Regions from separate parts of the Streptomyces sp. NPDC056734 genome, predicted to be linked through region 4. Evidence: riboswitches for the same ligand, from Rfam matches in the RefSeq annotation. Region 4 holds a riboswitch; each other region holds the start of a gene.
What was found. A riboswitch is a leader RNA that binds a small molecule or an ion and turns the genes downstream of it on or off. The one in region 4 is predicted to bind cobalamin.
Positions count from the first base shown of each region.

Region 1: it holds a riboswitch for cobalamin, as region 4 does, so the genes downstream of both, metE (5-methyltetrahydropteroyltriglutamate--homocysteine S-methyltransferase) here and ACFRFC_RS19910 (energy-coupling factor ABC transporter permease) in region 4, are expected to answer to the same signal.
Region 2: it holds a riboswitch for cobalamin, as region 4 does, so the genes downstream of both, ACFRFC_RS00535 (ABC transporter substrate-binding protein) here and ACFRFC_RS19910 (energy-coupling factor ABC transporter permease) in region 4, are expected to answer to the same signal.
Region 3: it holds a riboswitch for cobalamin, as region 4 does, so the genes downstream of both, ACFRFC_RS29590 (cobalamin biosynthesis protein) here and ACFRFC_RS19910 (energy-coupling factor ABC transporter permease) in region 4, are expected to answer to the same signal.

Region 1 is NZ_JBHTZD010000015.1:163,514-167,356, forward strand. Features, by position in the region: partial or broken gene ACFRFC_RS23525 (type III polyketide synthase) at 1-845, shown strand, start outside; gene ACFRFC_RS23530 (hypothetical protein) at 1,196-1,348, shown strand; gene ACFRFC_RS23535 (cupin domain-containing protein) at 1,392-1,973, shown strand; cobalamin riboswitch at 2,067-2,253, shown strand; gene metE (5-methyltetrahydropteroyltriglutamate--homocysteine S-methyltransferase) at 2,434-3,843, shown strand, end outside.
Region 2 is NZ_JBHTZD010000001.1:148,613-152,455, reverse strand. Features, by position in the region: gene ACFRFC_RS00545 (MFS transporter) at 1-845, shown strand, start outside; gene ACFRFC_RS00540 (class I SAM-dependent methyltransferase) at 852-1,601, shown strand; cobalamin riboswitch at 1,662-1,845, shown strand; gene ACFRFC_RS00535 (ABC transporter substrate-binding protein) at 1,875-2,909, shown strand; gene ACFRFC_RS00530 (FecCD family ABC transporter permease) at 2,906-3,843, shown strand, end outside.
Region 3 is NZ_JBHTZD010000022.1:72,492-76,334, forward strand. Features, by position in the region: gene ACFRFC_RS29585 (cobyric acid synthase) at 1-1,092, opposite strand, end outside; gene ACFRFC_RS29590 (cobalamin biosynthesis protein) at 1,089-2,210, opposite strand; cobalamin riboswitch at 2,309-2,448, opposite strand; gene ACFRFC_RS29595 (hypothetical protein) at 2,600-2,821, opposite strand; gene ACFRFC_RS29600 (anion permease) at 2,862-3,843, opposite strand, start outside.
Region 4 is NZ_JBHTZD010000012.1:164,884-168,726, reverse strand. Features, by position in the region: gene ACFRFC_RS19925 (energy-coupling factor ABC transporter ATP-binding protein) at 1-58, opposite strand, end outside; gene cbiQ (cobalt ECF transporter T component CbiQ) at 60-803, opposite strand; gene ACFRFC_RS19915 (energy-coupling factor ABC transporter substrate-binding protein) at 810-1,313, opposite strand; gene ACFRFC_RS19910 (energy-coupling factor ABC transporter permease) at 1,310-2,020, opposite strand; cobalamin riboswitch at 2,050-2,234, opposite strand; gene ACFRFC_RS19905 (DUF4142 domain-containing protein) at 2,361-3,119, opposite strand; gene ACFRFC_RS19900 (cell division protein SepF) at 3,347-3,781, shown strand.

The DNA of each region.
Region 1 (3,843 bases), on a different contig from region 4:
AGGCCCGTAACGCGACGTACGAGGCCGAGGCGAAGGCCCGCGTCCCCGAGGTGGTCGAGCGGGCCCTCAAGCACGCCGGGCTCGGACCACGCGACATCGATCTGATCATCTATGTGTCGTGCACGGGCTTCATGATGCCCTCGCTGACGGCGTGGATGATCAACACACTGGGGTTCCGGTACGACTGCCGGCAGATCCCCATCGCCCAGCTCGGGTGCGCGGCGGGCGGCGCCGCCATCAACCGGGCGCACGACTTCTGCCAGGCCCATCCCGGCTCCAACGCCCTCATCGTGGCCTGCGAGTTCTGCTCCCTGTGCTACCAGCCCACCGATCTGACGGTGGGCAACATGCTGTCCAACGGGCTGTTCGGCGACGCGGTGGCCGCCGCCGTGGTCCGCGGCTCGGGCGGCACCGGCATCGAGCTGGAGGTGAACGGCTCGTATCTGGTGCCGGACAGCGAGGACTGGATCGCCTACCGGGTACGGCCCACGGGCTTCCACTTCCAGCTCGACCGGCGGGTCCCGGGCACCATGGAGCAGCTGGCCCCGGCACTGTCCGCGCTGGCCGCCCGGCACCGGCGGGACGCCAGCGCGCAGAACTTCTATCTCATCCACGCGGGCGGGCCGCGCATCCTGGACGACCTGAGTCACTATCTCGCGGTGCCGCCGGAGATGTTCCGCTTCAGCCGGGCCACGCTGGCCGAGTACGGGAACATCGCGAGCGCGGTCGTCCTGGACGCGCTGCGCCGGCTGTTCGAGGAGGGCGGCTGCGCGCCGGGGGCGTCGGGGATGATCGCCGGGTTCGGGCCGGGCATCACCGCCGAGATCTCGATGGGCCGCTGGACCACCGACAGCCCCGAGGGCACGGCGGAGACGGGGGCCGGGTCGGGCGTCACGGCGGACACCGCGGTCGTCGTCGAGGCCGCCGCACGGACCGCCGCCGCCACCGCCGCACGGACCGCCGCCACCGCCGCCGCGCGGTCGGCAGCCGCCCCCGCCCCCTCCACCACCTCCGCCTCCGCCGCCACCGCCGTGCCGGTCGACGCAGCCCACGCCGTGGGCGCCACCGCCCCGGCTCCCGCCGGTCCCCCGCCCGAGGTGCCCGAGCGGGTGGTCCCCGTCGCCGCGGTGCGGGTCCGCGCGCAGGCCCCGGCGCCCGCTGCCGGCACCGCCTCGGTGTCCACGGAGGGCCCGTCATGACCCCGGCCGCGCTCACCGGCCGGCCGACGCGTGTCCGGGCCGTACCGGGGCTGACCGGCCCGGACCTCGATCCGCCGCCCGCCCGGCTGCCGCACGGGGAGCCGGGCGCCCTGGTCCGCGGGCCCGAGTCCCTGCCGGTGACCCGGTGAGCGGGACCCGGGCCCCCGCCGGCGACCCGGCGAGCGGAGGGCGATGACGGCGGCGCACACGGTTCCCGGACCGCTGCTGGTGCCGCCCGGCCGGGGCCGGACCGTGACGGTCGCCGCCCAGGAGGTGACCTTCAAGGTGACCGGCGAGCACTCCCGGGCGGCCTCCACCTTCGAGGTCGTCGTGCCGCCCGGGTTCGATGTCGGCGCCCATACCCACACCCACAGCGAGGAGTTGTTCTACGTCATCGAGGGCGAGCTGGAGGTACTGGCCTTCGAGCCGCTCGTACGGTCCCCGGAGCACTGGCGGGAGTGGGAGTCGGCCGCCGGTGAGCGGGCCGTGCGGGCGGGGCCCGGCACCTTGCTGTTCGTGCCGCCGGGCTGCCCGCACGCCTTCGCCAACACCGGCCGCACACCGGCCAGGGTGCTGTTCCAGGCCGCCCCGCCCCCGGCCCACGAGCGGTACTTCGAGGAACTGCTGGAGATCCTCGCCCCGGGCGGTGAGGTCGATGACCCGGCGATCGCCGCACTGCGGCTGCGCTACGACGTCCACCAGCTGACCCCGCTGCGCTACGAGCCGCCCGAGGGCCCCGGGAAGCCGGAAGGGAGGACGAAGAAGGCTCCCTGAGCGCGGATCACCCGCTCCCCTGCCGTGCCCGCTCCCCCGGGCACGGCACGGGTGTCCCCCGGCGCATCGAGCGGTTAGGGTGGCCTGTGCAGCTGGTTCGCCCCGTCAGCCAGGCGGGATGCGTCGTAAGAGGGAACCCGGTGGGAATCCGGGACTGCCCCGCAGCGGTGAGCGGGAACGACCGCCGTCATACGCACTGGGCCCGGCCGGGCCTGGGAAGCGACGGCCAGTAGGTGACCTGACGTCGTCAGGACGTGCCCGTGAGTCCGAAGACCTGCCACTGCCCGCGCGCGGACCTCCGTGCGCGGACTCCCGGTGACCTCGTGGGCGGGTCGGCGTACGTACCAGGCGGATGACCGCGCCGCAGCGCGCCAAGTCGATGTCCCGCCCGGTCCGGCACCCTTCGCGTCCTCGTCCCGTTCCCGGGATCTCAGGGATTCATCTCGCGAAGGAGATCTCCGTGACAGCCAAGTCCGCAGCCGCGGCGGCACGGGCGACCGTGTACGGCTACCCCCGTCAGGGACCGCGCCGGGAACTGAAGAAGGCCATCGAGGGCTACTGGAAGGGCCGGGTCGGCGCCGACGAACTGCGCGCCACCGCCGCCGGGCTCCGCGGCGACAACTGGCGGCGGCTGGCAGAGGCCGGCATCGCCGAGGTCCCCACCGGTGACTTCAGTTACTACGACCATGTGCTCGACACGACCGTGATGGTCGGCGCGATCCCCGCCCGGCACCGCGAGGCGGTGGCCGCCGACGCCCTGGACGGGTACTTCGCGATGGCGCGCGGCACGCAGGACGTGGCGCCGCTGGAGATGACGAAGTGGTTCGACACGAACTACCACTATCTGGTCCCCGAGCTGGGCCCGGACACCGTCTTCACCGCCGACTCCGCCAAGCAGGTCACCGAGCTGAAAGAAGCCCTCGCCCTCGGTCCGGCCGCCCGTCCGGTGCTGGTGGGCCCGGTCACCTACCTCCTGCTCGCCAAGCCCGCGCCGGGCGTGCCCGCGGGCTTCGACCCGCTGACCCTGCTGGACCGGCTGCTCCCGGTGTACGCCGAGGTCCTCGCCGACCTGCACGCGGCGGGCGCCGAGTGGGCGCAGCTGGACGAGCCCGCCCTGGTCGCGGACCGCACCCCGGCCGAACTGAACGCCGCCGCCCGCGCCTACCGGGACCTCGGCGCCCTCGCCGACCGGCCGAAGCTGCTGGTGGCGTCGTACTTCGACCGGCTGGGCGAGGCGCTGCCGGTGCTGGCGAAGGCACCGGTGGAGGGGCTCGCCCTGGACTTCACGGAGTCGGCCGCCGCGAACCTCGACGCGCTCGCCGCGGTCGGCGGACTGCCGGGCAAGCGGCTGGTGGCGGGTGTGGTCAACGGCCGCAACATCTGGGTCAACGACCTGACGGCGTCCCTCTCCGTCCTGGGCACGCTGCTCGGTCTCGCCGACCAGGTGGACGTGGCCGCGTCCTGCTCGCTCCTCCATGTGCCTTTGGACACTGCCCTGGAGCGGGACATCGAGCCGCAGGTACGGCGCTGGCTCGCGTTCGCGCGGCAGAAGACCGCGGAGATCGTCACCCTCGCCGAGGGCCTGACCCGGGGCACGGACGCCATCGCCGCGCAACTGGCCGCCAACCGGGCCGACCTGGCCTCCCGCGCGCTCTCGCCGATCACCCGCGACCCGGCCGTGCGCGCCCGCGCCGCCGCCGTCACGGACTCCGACGCCCGCCGCTCCCGGCCGTACCCCGAGCGGGCCGCCGCCCAGCGCGCCCACCTGGGCCTGCCCCTGCTGCCGACGACGACGATCGGCTCGTTCCCGCAGACCGCCGAACTGCGCACCGCCCGCGCGGAACTGCGGGCGGGCCGGATCGGCACGGCG
Region 2 (3,843 bases), on a different contig from region 4:
ACGGGGTGGCCGACGAGCGGCGCCCGGCGTTCCTGTCGGCGGGCAACGCGGCGCTCAACGCGGGCATGGCGGTGGGCCCGCTGATCGCCGGGCCGTTCGTGCTGTCCTCGCCGGGCTGGCTGTTCGTCGCCGTCACGGCCCTGTTCCTGCTGGTCACGGCCGGGCACACCCGGCTTCCGGCGGTCGGGGAACGCCCGCCGGGCCGGCAGCCGTCCCGGCAGGGCCTGCTGGCCGGCGTTGCGGCGCTCCCGTTCGCCGCCAACCTCCTGGCCTTCTATCTGTACTTCCACTTCCAGCACTTCCTCGCGGTGTACGCCGTCGAGCGGGCCTCCAGCGAGTTCTACAGCCTGGTCCTGCTGCTGTGCTTCGCCCTGGTGATCGTCGTCCAGCCGCTCGCGTCGGACCTGATCCGGCGGATGCCGTACGCCCTCGCCCTCGGCGTCGGTTTCGCCGGGCTCACGGCGGGGCTGGCGGTGCTGGCGATCGGCAGCCGCCCGGCGCTGCTGGCGGGCGGGGCGCTGATCACGCTGGGCGACATCGTGCTGTTCCTCAAGAACGACCTGGAGGCACTGGCGCGCAGCCCGCGCTCGGACGCCGTCGTCTTCGGCCAGCAGCGGCTGGCGGCGGGGCTGGGGGCGGGCGCGAGCGGGGTGCTGGGCGGGCAGCTGTACGGGGCCGGGGAACGGGCCGGGGACACCGGCTGGTTCTGGCTGCTGGCCGCCGCGCAGTGTCTGCTGCTGCCCTGGCTGCTGGCGCTGCTGCGCGGCCCCGCGACCCGGGACGCCCTGACCGCCGTACCACCCGAGACCCCCTCCCCCACGGTGCCGACGACGAAGGAGCGATGAGGCCGTATGACACGGACCGGCGGGTTCCAGGACGACGACTTCTGGACCGAGTTCCATGACTTCCTGTTCTCCGAGCAGCGCCACACCCAGGCCGCCGACCTGCTCGGCGGCTCTCCCCTGCTGGACTTCCCGGCCGGGGCGCGGGTGCTGGACCTGTGCTGCGGTCCGGGCGTGTTCACCGTGCCGCTGGCCCGGCGCGGGTACGCCGTGACGGGGGTGGATCTGAGCCCGGCGATGCTGGAGCGGGCGCGCAAGCTGGCGGCCGACGCGGGGGTCGGCGTCACGTATGTGCGGGCGGACGCGCGGGAGTTCACGGCGCCGGGCGGCTTCGATGTCGCCCTCAATCTGTTCACGTCGTTCGGGTACTTCGAGGACCCCGCCGACAACGCCCGGGTGCTGCGCACCCTGTACGACTGCCTGGCGCCCGGCGGGACGCTGCTGCTCGACCTCGCGGGTAAGGAGCTGCTGGCCCGCCGGGTCACCCCGCCGAAGGTGGTGACGCGCGGCGAGGATCTGATGGTGCAGACGGACACCGTGCTGGACGACTGGGCGCGGCTGCGCAGCGACTGGGTGCTGGTGCGGGGCGAGCGGGTCACCCGGGCGACGCTGGTGTGGTTCGTGTACAGCGCGGTCGAGCTGCGGCGGATGGTGGCGGAGGCCGGGTTCGGCCGGGTGGAGGTCTTCGGCGGCTTCGACGGGCGGCCCTACGACGAGAACGCCGAGCGGCTGGTGGTGCGGGCGACGCGGCAGGACTGAGGGGGCGACGCGCCAGGGGCGGGGGGGTGTGATCCCCCCGACCTTTTGGCCCGGACTGTGCGGAACGTAGTATCACGAGGTCAATAGCCGCGACGGGAGACAGGAAGCCGGTGTGAATCCGGCACGGTCCCGCCACTGTGACCGGGGAGTGCAACCCTTCGACATGCCACTGCGCGACGCGCGGGAAGGCGGGGGGAGCGTCGATCCGGGAGTCAGGACACTGGCCTGTCGCGGGCCCGTTTTGAGGAGCGCGGACTCCCCAGGAGGCTCAACGTGTACGACGGCATGTCCCGTCCCGCCCTGTCCACCCCTGCCCGCCGGCGGCTGCGCGCGGCGGCGCTCGCGCTGTCGGCGGCGCTGCTGGCCGCCGGGTGCGGCTCGTCCGGTGATTCCGGCGCGGATCCGAAGGCTTCGGCCGCCCCCGCCGGTGGTTTCCCCGTCACCGTCGACAACTGCGGGGTGAGCACGACGTACGACGCCCCGCCCGAGCGGGTCGTCACCATCCACCAGCACCCGGCCGAACTGATGCTCGCGCTCGGGCTGAAGGACCGGATGGTCGGCACCGCCTTCCCCGACTCGGCGCCGCTGCCCGAGCTGGCGGAGGACTTCGAGGCGATCCCGGAACTGGCGGAGAAGGAACCGTCGTTCGAGACGGTTCTCGACGCCGAGCCCGACTTCGTCTACGGCGGGTACGGCAGCGCGTTCGCCGACAACGAGGGCCGCTCCCGTGAGGCGTTCGCCGACGCGGGCATCGACACCTATCTCAACCGCGAGTACTGCGAGGGGGCGGCGTCGGCCACGATGCGGGACACCTACGACGAGATCCGCGCCATCGGCGAGATCTTCGGGGTGTCCGAGCGGGCCGACGCACTGGTCGCCGATCTTGAGGGCCGGGTCGAGGCGGCGTCCGCGGCGGTGGCCGGCGAGGAGCGGGTGCCGGTGTTCGTGTACGACAGCGGCGACAAGTCCGCGTTCACGGCGGGCGGCAAGGGGCTGGGCAGCGAGCTGATCCGGCTGGCGGGCGGCGAGAACGTCTTCGCCGATCTCGACGAGGTCTTCGGGGACGTCTCCTGGGAGCAGGTCGTGGAGCGCGGGCCCGAGGTCATCGTCATCTACGACTACGCCGGGGCGGGGGGCGTCGAGCGGAAGAAGGAGTTCCTGCTCGCGCAGCCGGCGCTGGCCGACGTACCGGCCGTGCGGAACGAACGGTTCGTGGTGCTGCCGCTGACGGACACCCTGGTCGGCGTGCGGTCGGCGTACGCGGTCGAGGATCTGGCCCCGGCGCTGCACCCCGAGAGCTTCCGGTGACGGTTCCCGCCACCGAGCGGGCCGCCGGGTCTCCCGGGGGCGGGCCGAGGGCGGGCCGGGCGACGCTCGCCACGACCCTGCTGGTGCTCACCGCGCTGCTGGTGCTCTCGGCGACGGCCGCGCTGGCGATCGGCTCGGTGCGGGTGCCGCCGGGGCAGGTGTGGGGCATCGTGACGCACGCGCTGGGTGCCGGGTGGGTCGAGCCGGACTGGTCCGGGGCGCGGGAGACCATCGTGCTGGAGGTGCGGGCGCCGCGCGTCCTGCTCGGCGCGGTGGTCGGCGCCGGGCTCGCGGTGGTCGGTACGGCGATGCAGGCGCTGTTGCGCAACCCGCTCGCCGAGCCCTATCTGCTGGGGGTGTCCTCCGGGGCGTCGCTCGGGGCGGTCGTGGTGATCGTGTTCTCGCTGACCCTGTTCGGGGCGGTGTCGCTGTCGGTGGCGGCCTTCGCGGGTGCGCTCGGCGCGCTGCTGCTGGTGTACGCCACCGCGCGGACCGGCGGGCGGATCACCTCGGTGCGGCTGGTGCTGTCCGGGGTGGCCATCGCGGCGGTGCTCACCGCGGCGACGAACCTGCTGCTGCTCACCACCGAGCGGGGCAATCAGGCGCGCGAGGTGCTCGCCTGGACCCTCGGCGGTCTCGGCGGCGTCAACTGGGACACGCTGTGGCTGCCGGCCGGCGCGCTCGCGGCCGGGGTCGGGGTGCTGCTGGTGCAGTCCCGGAATCTGAATCTGCTGCTGGCCGGTGAGGAGGCGGCGACCACGATGGGGCTGGACGTGGGGCGGTTCCGGGCCCGGATGTTCGTCCTGCTGTCGCTGGTCACCGGGGTGCTGGTGGCGGCGGCCGGGCCGATCGGGTTCGTCGGCCTGATGCTGCCGCACATCGTCCGGCTGTTCGTGGGCGGCGATCACCGCCGGGTGCTGCCGACGGCCGCGCT
Region 3 (3,843 bases), on a different contig from region 4:
GCCCCCGAGCCGACTCTCCACATCGTCCTGGATATGAGTGCCGAGCACCTGGAAGCCGCCGCAGACGCCAAGCACCGGCAACCCGTCGGAGGCCCGCCGCACCAGCGCGTCCGCGAGCCCCCGCTCCCTCAGCCACGCCAGCGCCCTGACCGTCCCCCGGGTCCCGGGTACGACGACCAGATCCGCGTCGGCCAGCTCCTCCGGCCGGTCCACGAACCGCACCACGACGCCGGGTTCGGCGGCCAGCGCGTCGACGTCCGTGAAGTTGGACATCAACGGCACCGCGCAGACGGCGACGCGCAGCACGTCCGCGCCGACCGGGGGCGCGACGACGGACTCCCGGACGGTTCCGCGCAGCGACACGCGGAGCCCGTCCTCCTCGTCGATCCCGAGCCCGTGCCGGAACGGCAGCACCCCGTACGTCGCCCGCCCGGTGAGCCCCTTGAGCATGTCGAGCCCGGGTTCGAGCAGGGACACGTCCCCGCGGAACTTGTTGACGAGGAACCCGGCGACCAGTGCCTGATCCGCCGCCGACAGCAGCGCGACCGTCCCGAAGAACGAGGCGAACACCCCGCCCCGGTCGATGTCCCCGACCACGAGCACGGGGATCCGGGCGTTGCGCGCGATCCCCATGTTCACGATGTCGGTCCGCCGCAGATTGATCTCGGCGGGACTGCCGGCCCCCTCACAGACGACGACGTCGTACGAACGCCGCAGCTCGGCGAGGCACTCCAGCACGGTCCCCAGCAACTGTTCCTGCCGGCCGCCGTGATACCCGCGCGCACTCATCTCGCCCACGGGCCTGCCCATGAGCACGACCTGACTGCTCCGCTCCCCGCCGGGCTTGAGCAGCACGGGATTCATCAACGCGCTCGGCTCGACCCGGCACGCCTGCGCCTGCATGGCCTGCGCCCGCCCGATCTCGGCCCCGTCCCGCGTGACGAACGAATTCAAGGACATGTTCTGCGCCTTGAACGGCGCGACCCGCACCCCCCGCCGCACCAGCCACCGCCCGATCCCGGCGGCCACCACACTCTTCCCGGCATCAGAGGCAGTCCCAGCAACAAGCAACCCAAGCCCCCGCCCGGTCATACGGGGGCCTTGGGGGAGAGCTGGGTTGAGCACCGCTGTGGGCATTCGTTCCGCAGGGCGGAACGGGTGGGCACAGCCTGCAACGCCGGGCCCCGCCCAACACGCGCCCGGAGCAACGCCCCCACCCCCGAGGCCGGGCGCAGCCCAACACGCGCCGAGGGCAACGCCCGTACCCCGGAAGCCGGGCCCCGCCCAACACGCGCCCGGAGCAACACCCCCACCCCCAACGCCAACCACCGCACCCGAGAGGAAACCCGCACCGCCCGCTCGACATCACCGACCACCACACCCCGCCCCCCACCATTCAGCACAGGCCGCCGCTCAACCCGCCCCGCGTACGACAGGGTCCCCCCGAGCCGCACCCCCAACGCCCCCGCGAACGCCGCCTCCACGACCCCGGCATTGGGGCTCGGATGCTTCCCGGCATCGGCCCGCCAGGCCCGTACCGCCCCCCGGGGATCACCCCCGGCGACCACCGCGAGGACGCCGGTGAGCCGTGCCCCCGGCCACCCCACCACGTCATCGAGCCGCGCCGAGGCCCACCCGAACCGCCGATACCGATCCGACCGGTGCCCCACCATCGCGTCCAGCGTGTTCACGGCCCGGAACCCGAGCAGCCCGGGCACCCCCCCGACGGCCCCCCACACCAACGCCCCCACGACGGCGTCGGACGTGTTCTCCGCGACGGACTCCACCACGGCACGGGCGATCCCATCGGCGTCCAGCGCCTGCGGATCGCGTCCGCACAAGCGCGGCAACCGCGCCCGCGCCCCCTCGACGTCCCCGGCCTCAAGTGCCCGCCCGATCGCCCGGGCCTCCCGCCCGAGGGTGGTGCCGCCGACGACGGCCCAGGTGGCGGCGCCGGTCAGGACGACGGACGCGGCGGGGGAGGACCGTACGGCACGCGCGGCGACCGCACCCAGCCCGACGGCCCCGCCCACGCACACGGCGGTGTACAGCGCCCCCCACCCGCGATGGTCGCGCCACAGCAGCCGTTCCACGGCACCGGCGGCCATCCCGAACCCGGCGACCGGATGCCCGCGGCGCGGATCCCCGAGGAGCAGATCACCGAGGAGTCCGGCGGTGGCGCCGTACGCGAATGCGCGTTCGGCGGCCATCGGCTCAGCCGGCCGTGGGGTCGAGGAGAGGTCCGGCGGTGAGCCGCGTTCGGCAGCCGAGCATGGCGAATGTCCTCACTCAGGGTGTCCGCGCCCTGGTTCGACGAAGTCGGCGGTGAGAGTTCCTGGCTCCCGGGGTTCTACCCCGGTGACAGTGGCGGGACCGCGCCGGATTCGCACCGGCTTCCTCTCGTGTCGCCGTAATGGCTCCGGCAGTCCACCACGGGCCCCGAACACCCGTCAACCTGCCGCTGACCTGCGAAGGGAGAGTGTGCTCAGCCCCACACCGGCCCTGTCGCACACCACACCAGGGCGGGTACGGGACCGAAGTCCCGTACCCGCCCTGGCAGATGCCGGCACGGGCGCCTCGCGCGAACGAGGCGATCCCGTCAGGCGACGATCAGATAGATCCCGTACGCCACCGCGCCCAGGCACGCCGCGAAGCAGGTGTACGCGCCGGTGACCGCGAGCGCCGCGCCTCCGCCGCGCTCGGCCGCGCGCTCATGGCGGGAGAGGCCCGCGATACCGAGGGTGAACAGGCCGACGAGGGCCACGGTGACCACGAGGCTCACACCGAAGACGGAGCCGAGGGCCGCCCAGTCGATTTCCATGCTGCTGTGTCCTTGGGGGAGGGGGGTGTGTCGGGCGGGCTCAGACCGTGGCCTTGGGGGCCGCCGGGTCGGGACCGGCGGGGGAGCCGGTACCGGCCGTGACGGCGGCCTCTTCGGCGGCGACGGTCGGCGGCGGGATCACGGCGGCGACGGCGGCGGTCACGACGCCGGGCGCCAGGTCGGGGTCGTCCGTGCGCTCGCCGGCGTCGGTATCGCCGGTGTCGTCGTGGCCATTGACATTGGTGTGGTCGACGACCTCGCGCCGCGACAGCTTCCAGATCCAGGCGCTGGAGCCGATCAGGAAGGCGGCGACGAGGCCGGTGCCCCAGGGACCGAACCTGCACACCCACTCGGCGAGCGCGCCGACGACGGCGGCGGCCGGCAGGGTCAGCCCCCAGGCGACGAACATCCGGGTGGCCGTGGACCAGCGGACCACCCCGCCCTTGCGGCCGAGGCCCGCGCCCATCACGGCGCCGGAGACGGAGTGCGTGGTGGAGAGCGAGAAGCCGAGGTGGGAGGAGGCCAGGATGACCGTCGCGGCGCTGGTCTGGGCGGCGAAGCCCTGCTGCGGCTGGAGGTCGGTCAGGCCCTTGCCCATGGTGCGGATGATCCGCCAGCCGCCGAGGTAGGTGCCGAGCGCGATGGCCACACCCGCCGAGACGATGACCCAGACGGGCGGGTCGGAGTCGGGGGCGAGGGTGCCACCGGCGACCAGGGCGAGGGTGATGATGCCCATCGTCTTCTGCGCGTCGTTGGTGCCGTGCGCCAGCGAGACCAGCCCCGCGGAGGCGATCTGACCGGCCCGGTAGCCCTTGGCGGAGGACCTGGTCCCCGCGGACTTCTTGCCGAGCGTGTACGTGAGGCGGGTGGCGAACATCGCGGCGAGCCCGGCGACCAGCGGGGCGGCGATCGCCGGGAGCAGCACCTTGGTGATCAGTACGTCACCGTGCACCGCGCCGAAACCGGCGGAGGCGACGGTCGCGCCGATCAGACCACCCATCAGGGCGTGCGAGGAGGAGGAC
Region 4 (3,843 bases):
GCCCGTCCTCGTAACCGAAGGAGACCCCCCGCAGGGCGACCAGAGGGACAGCACTCATCTCAGCGACCTTTCAGTACGAGGGTCAGGGCGCCCAGCGCCACCAGCAGCGCCACGCTCCCCGCCACGAAACGGGCGGACACCCGCGCCTCGGGGACCAGCACCCGCAGGGTGCCGTCGTAGCCGCGCCCGGCGAGCCCGGCCTGGAGCCGCGCGGCCCGGTCGAAGGCCCGCACGAACGCGGTCGCGCCCAGCCCGGCCAGCGAGCGCCACCGCGCCGCCCGCGTGGTGTGCCCGAGCCGCGCCCCCTGCGCGTCCCGGATCCGCCGCACCGAGTCCAGCAGCAGAAAACTCATCCGGTACGTCACCAGCGCCACGTCCACCACGGGCGCGGGCACCCCGGCCCGCACCAGCCGGGGCAGCAGATCGGACAGGGGGGTGGTGAACGCGAACAGCAGCACGCCGAGCGAGGCGGCCGACGTCCGCAGCAGCAGTTCCCCGGCGCGCACCGGCCCGCCGTCCGCGAACCCGACGAACCCGCCGGGCCCGCCGACCCGCACCAGCAGCGGCAGCGCGCCGGTCACACAGAAGCCCAGCGGCACCCGGTAGGCCCGCCACAGCCTGCGGCCGGGCACCCCGGCCGGGCCCAGCAGCACCGTGAGGGCCGCCACCAGCACCAGCGCGGCCCCCGGCCAGGGCGGCAGGGAGATCGCCAGCACGGTCAGGCCGAGCCCGAGCACGGCCTTGTCCACGGGATGACGGCGGCGCCAGCGACTGCTGTGCGCCGCCGCGTCGATCGGCAGCACGCGGACTCAGCCCCGGGGGACGGCCGCGCCGCCGCCGCCCTCGGCGACCTGGATGTCCCCGCCACTCTTGGCGCTCCGGTCCCCTTCGGCCCTCCGGTCTGCCTTGGTACCGGGGCCGCGTTCGGTGTTCCGGCCCCGTTCGGCGCCCAGGCCGAGTTCGGTGTCCCCGCCCCCCTCGGTGTCCCCGGCGCCCTCCCGGGCCGCCGCCGTCCGCTCCTCCCCCTGCCGTCGTCCGCGTCGCAGCCCGAAGTAGTAGGCGAGCACGCCCGCGCCGATCGCCGCCTGCAAGGCGAACAGGGCCGACTCGATCTCCCCGGACGGCGGTTCGTACAGCGGCGAGAACCAGGGCTCGTAGTCCGGCCGGATCTCGGTGATCGCCGTCTCCGCCTCGGCGTCGGCCCCCGTGAACGGTTCCTCCTTGTGGTCGCCGAGCCCGAGGGCCAGCGGCAGCACGGCGAGGGCGGCCACCGCGAGCAGCAACAGCACATTGATCCGCGTAGCGCGCTTCACTTGGCCACCGCCTCCTGCTCGCCCTGGCGGTCCTGCTCGCCCTTGCGGGTCAGCAGCACGCCGAGCCGGGTCAGCTCGCCCTTGCTGGACTGCACCAGCAGCCGCATCACCAGCACCGTGAGCAGGCCCTCGCTGACCGCGAGGGGAATCTGGGTGACGGCGAAGATCGCGCCGAACTTGCCGAGCGCGCCCATGAATCCGCTGCCCGGGTCGGGGAAGGCCAGCGCGAGCTGCACACTGGTCACGCAGTACGTGGAGAGGTCGGCGACGAACGCGCCGAAGAACACGGCGACCATCAGCGGCACGTCGTAGCGGCGCAGCAGCCGGTAGACGGCGTAACCGGCCCAGGGCCCGACGATCGCCATGGAGAAGACATTGGCGCCGAGCGTGGTCAGCCCGCCGTGGGCCAGCAGCAGCGCCTGGAACAGCAGGGTGATGGTGCCCAGCACCGCCATGATCGGCGGCCGGAACAGAATGGCGCCGAGACCCGTGCCGGTCGGGTGGGAGCAACTCCCGGTGACCGAGGGCAGTTTCAGCGCGGACAGGACGAAGGTGAAGGCCCCGGAGGCCCCGAGCAGCAAGGTGCTCTCGGGATGCTCCCTGACCTCACGGGTGAGTGAACGGACTCCGTGGACGACGAACGGCGCCGACGCGACAGACCAGGCGATCGCGTGCGCCGGGGGCAGAAAACCCTCGGCTATGTGCATGGCTCAGCAGACCCTCTCCAGCACCTCGTGGATGGACGACGCGCCTTGGCCGGTCTCCTGGCTGACGGGTACCACCGCCCATGCCCCGCCTTCCCGGATCACAACGATCCAGTGGCTGCCCGTGAGGGCCGGAGCCGGACTTCCCGATCACAGTGGCGAGGGCCGCACCGGCATCACACCGGATTTCCCGTTCACCAAGGCGTGGCGACAGTAGTGCGCGGATCCGGCCATGACAAGCAGGGACGGACCGGGCGGAGGGGCCGGAGCCGGGTGTCGCCGGGCGTTGCCGGGCGGGGCCTGGACCGGAGCCGGACGGGTGTGGGCTATCCCACCTGCCCGCCTACCCCACCTGTTCTCTCGCCGTCGCCGACGGACTGGGCGCGGGGGAGGCGGTGTTGATCCCCAGGTCGGGGCGCGGGGTGAGAACCACGATCGGGGCGCCGGGCTGCGGCGGGGGTGGGGTCAGCTGGTCATTGGGGAGCTTGGGCGGGGTGGTCTGCTGGAAGTTGACCTGGTCGTGGTTGACCAGCCCGGTCTTCTCCAGCACGGTGATGTGGTCCAGCACGGTGTCGTTGGCGAGGTCGGCCAGCTGCCGCACCAGCGTGTTGCGGGTGTTGGCGCGGGTCTTGGCGACCACCGGGAAGATCTGACCATGGGTGACCCGCATGATCTGCACGGCCGTGGAGTCGAAGGACTGGCCCTGCTCGGCGGCGACCGTGGCCACGAACTGCTGTTGCTGGGGGCTCGCCTGGTTCGGCAGCGTGATGTTGAGATCCGGGGCGATCTCGCGGCACAGCTCGTCCAGCCCGGCGTGGCCGACGATCAGATGCTTGCCCGCCTCCTTCATCTCCGGTGTCGTGCCCCGCTCCATCGCCAGCTCGCCCAGCGGGTACTCCCAGAGCCCGGCGGCCCGCACCTTCACCACGAAGTCACGGTCCGCCTCGGTCAGCGGCCCCCACGGGGTATTGGCGATGATCCGGTTCTGGTCACCGGCCGTGTTCTCGACCCCCAGCATGGCCGGATAGGCGAGCGCGGTGAGGGTAAGACCCATGGCACCGAAGACGAAGATGCTCCCCACCTTGGTGCGGGAGATGGGCATGCGGCCTCCTGACGCGAACGGGCACGTGCGGCGGGTACGGCACGTTCGACCTACAGGGCACGTACGGCGCGCACGACTTGTACGACAGGAGATACGGACGCCCGTCCCGGATCCGTCACCGGGACGGGAGAATTTTCCCCGGCGGACCTGTGCGGTACGTCACACAGCTGTCCGAGCCGGTCGCACACCGTGTCGCTGTTCGGCCGAACGGGTGACTTGCCGTAAGAATGGCTGGTGCAGGAGATGAGAACGACGCAGATCGGGGGGAGCCGGTGAACAGTCGAGATGTCACCGATGAACAGTGGGAAGGGCTCGCTCAGGTCGTACCCCTGAGGGGACGTGACGCCTGGCCGTCCGCCGTGGACCACCGGGCCCGGCCGGACGCGGAGACCGAGGCACGGCGCCGCTTCGTCGTCCTGCGGGTCAACATCTTCGCCGACGCCCGCGAGGTCGCCGAGACCCTGATGGCCGGCATCCCGGTCCTCCTCGACCTCACCGGCGCCGAGGGCGATGTCGCCAAGCGTGTCCTCGACTTCAGCACGGGCGTGGTCTTCGGCCTGGCCAGCGGGATGCACCGGGTGGACCGCAATGTCTTCCTGCTGACCCCGCCGGGCACGGAGGTGCAGGGTCTGATGGCGGGGGTGGGCGGGCCGGGCGCCTGAGGACGGGGTCCTGGCCGGACGGCTCCGGCACGGCACCGCCCTCCGTTCCGCTGCCGGGGCCC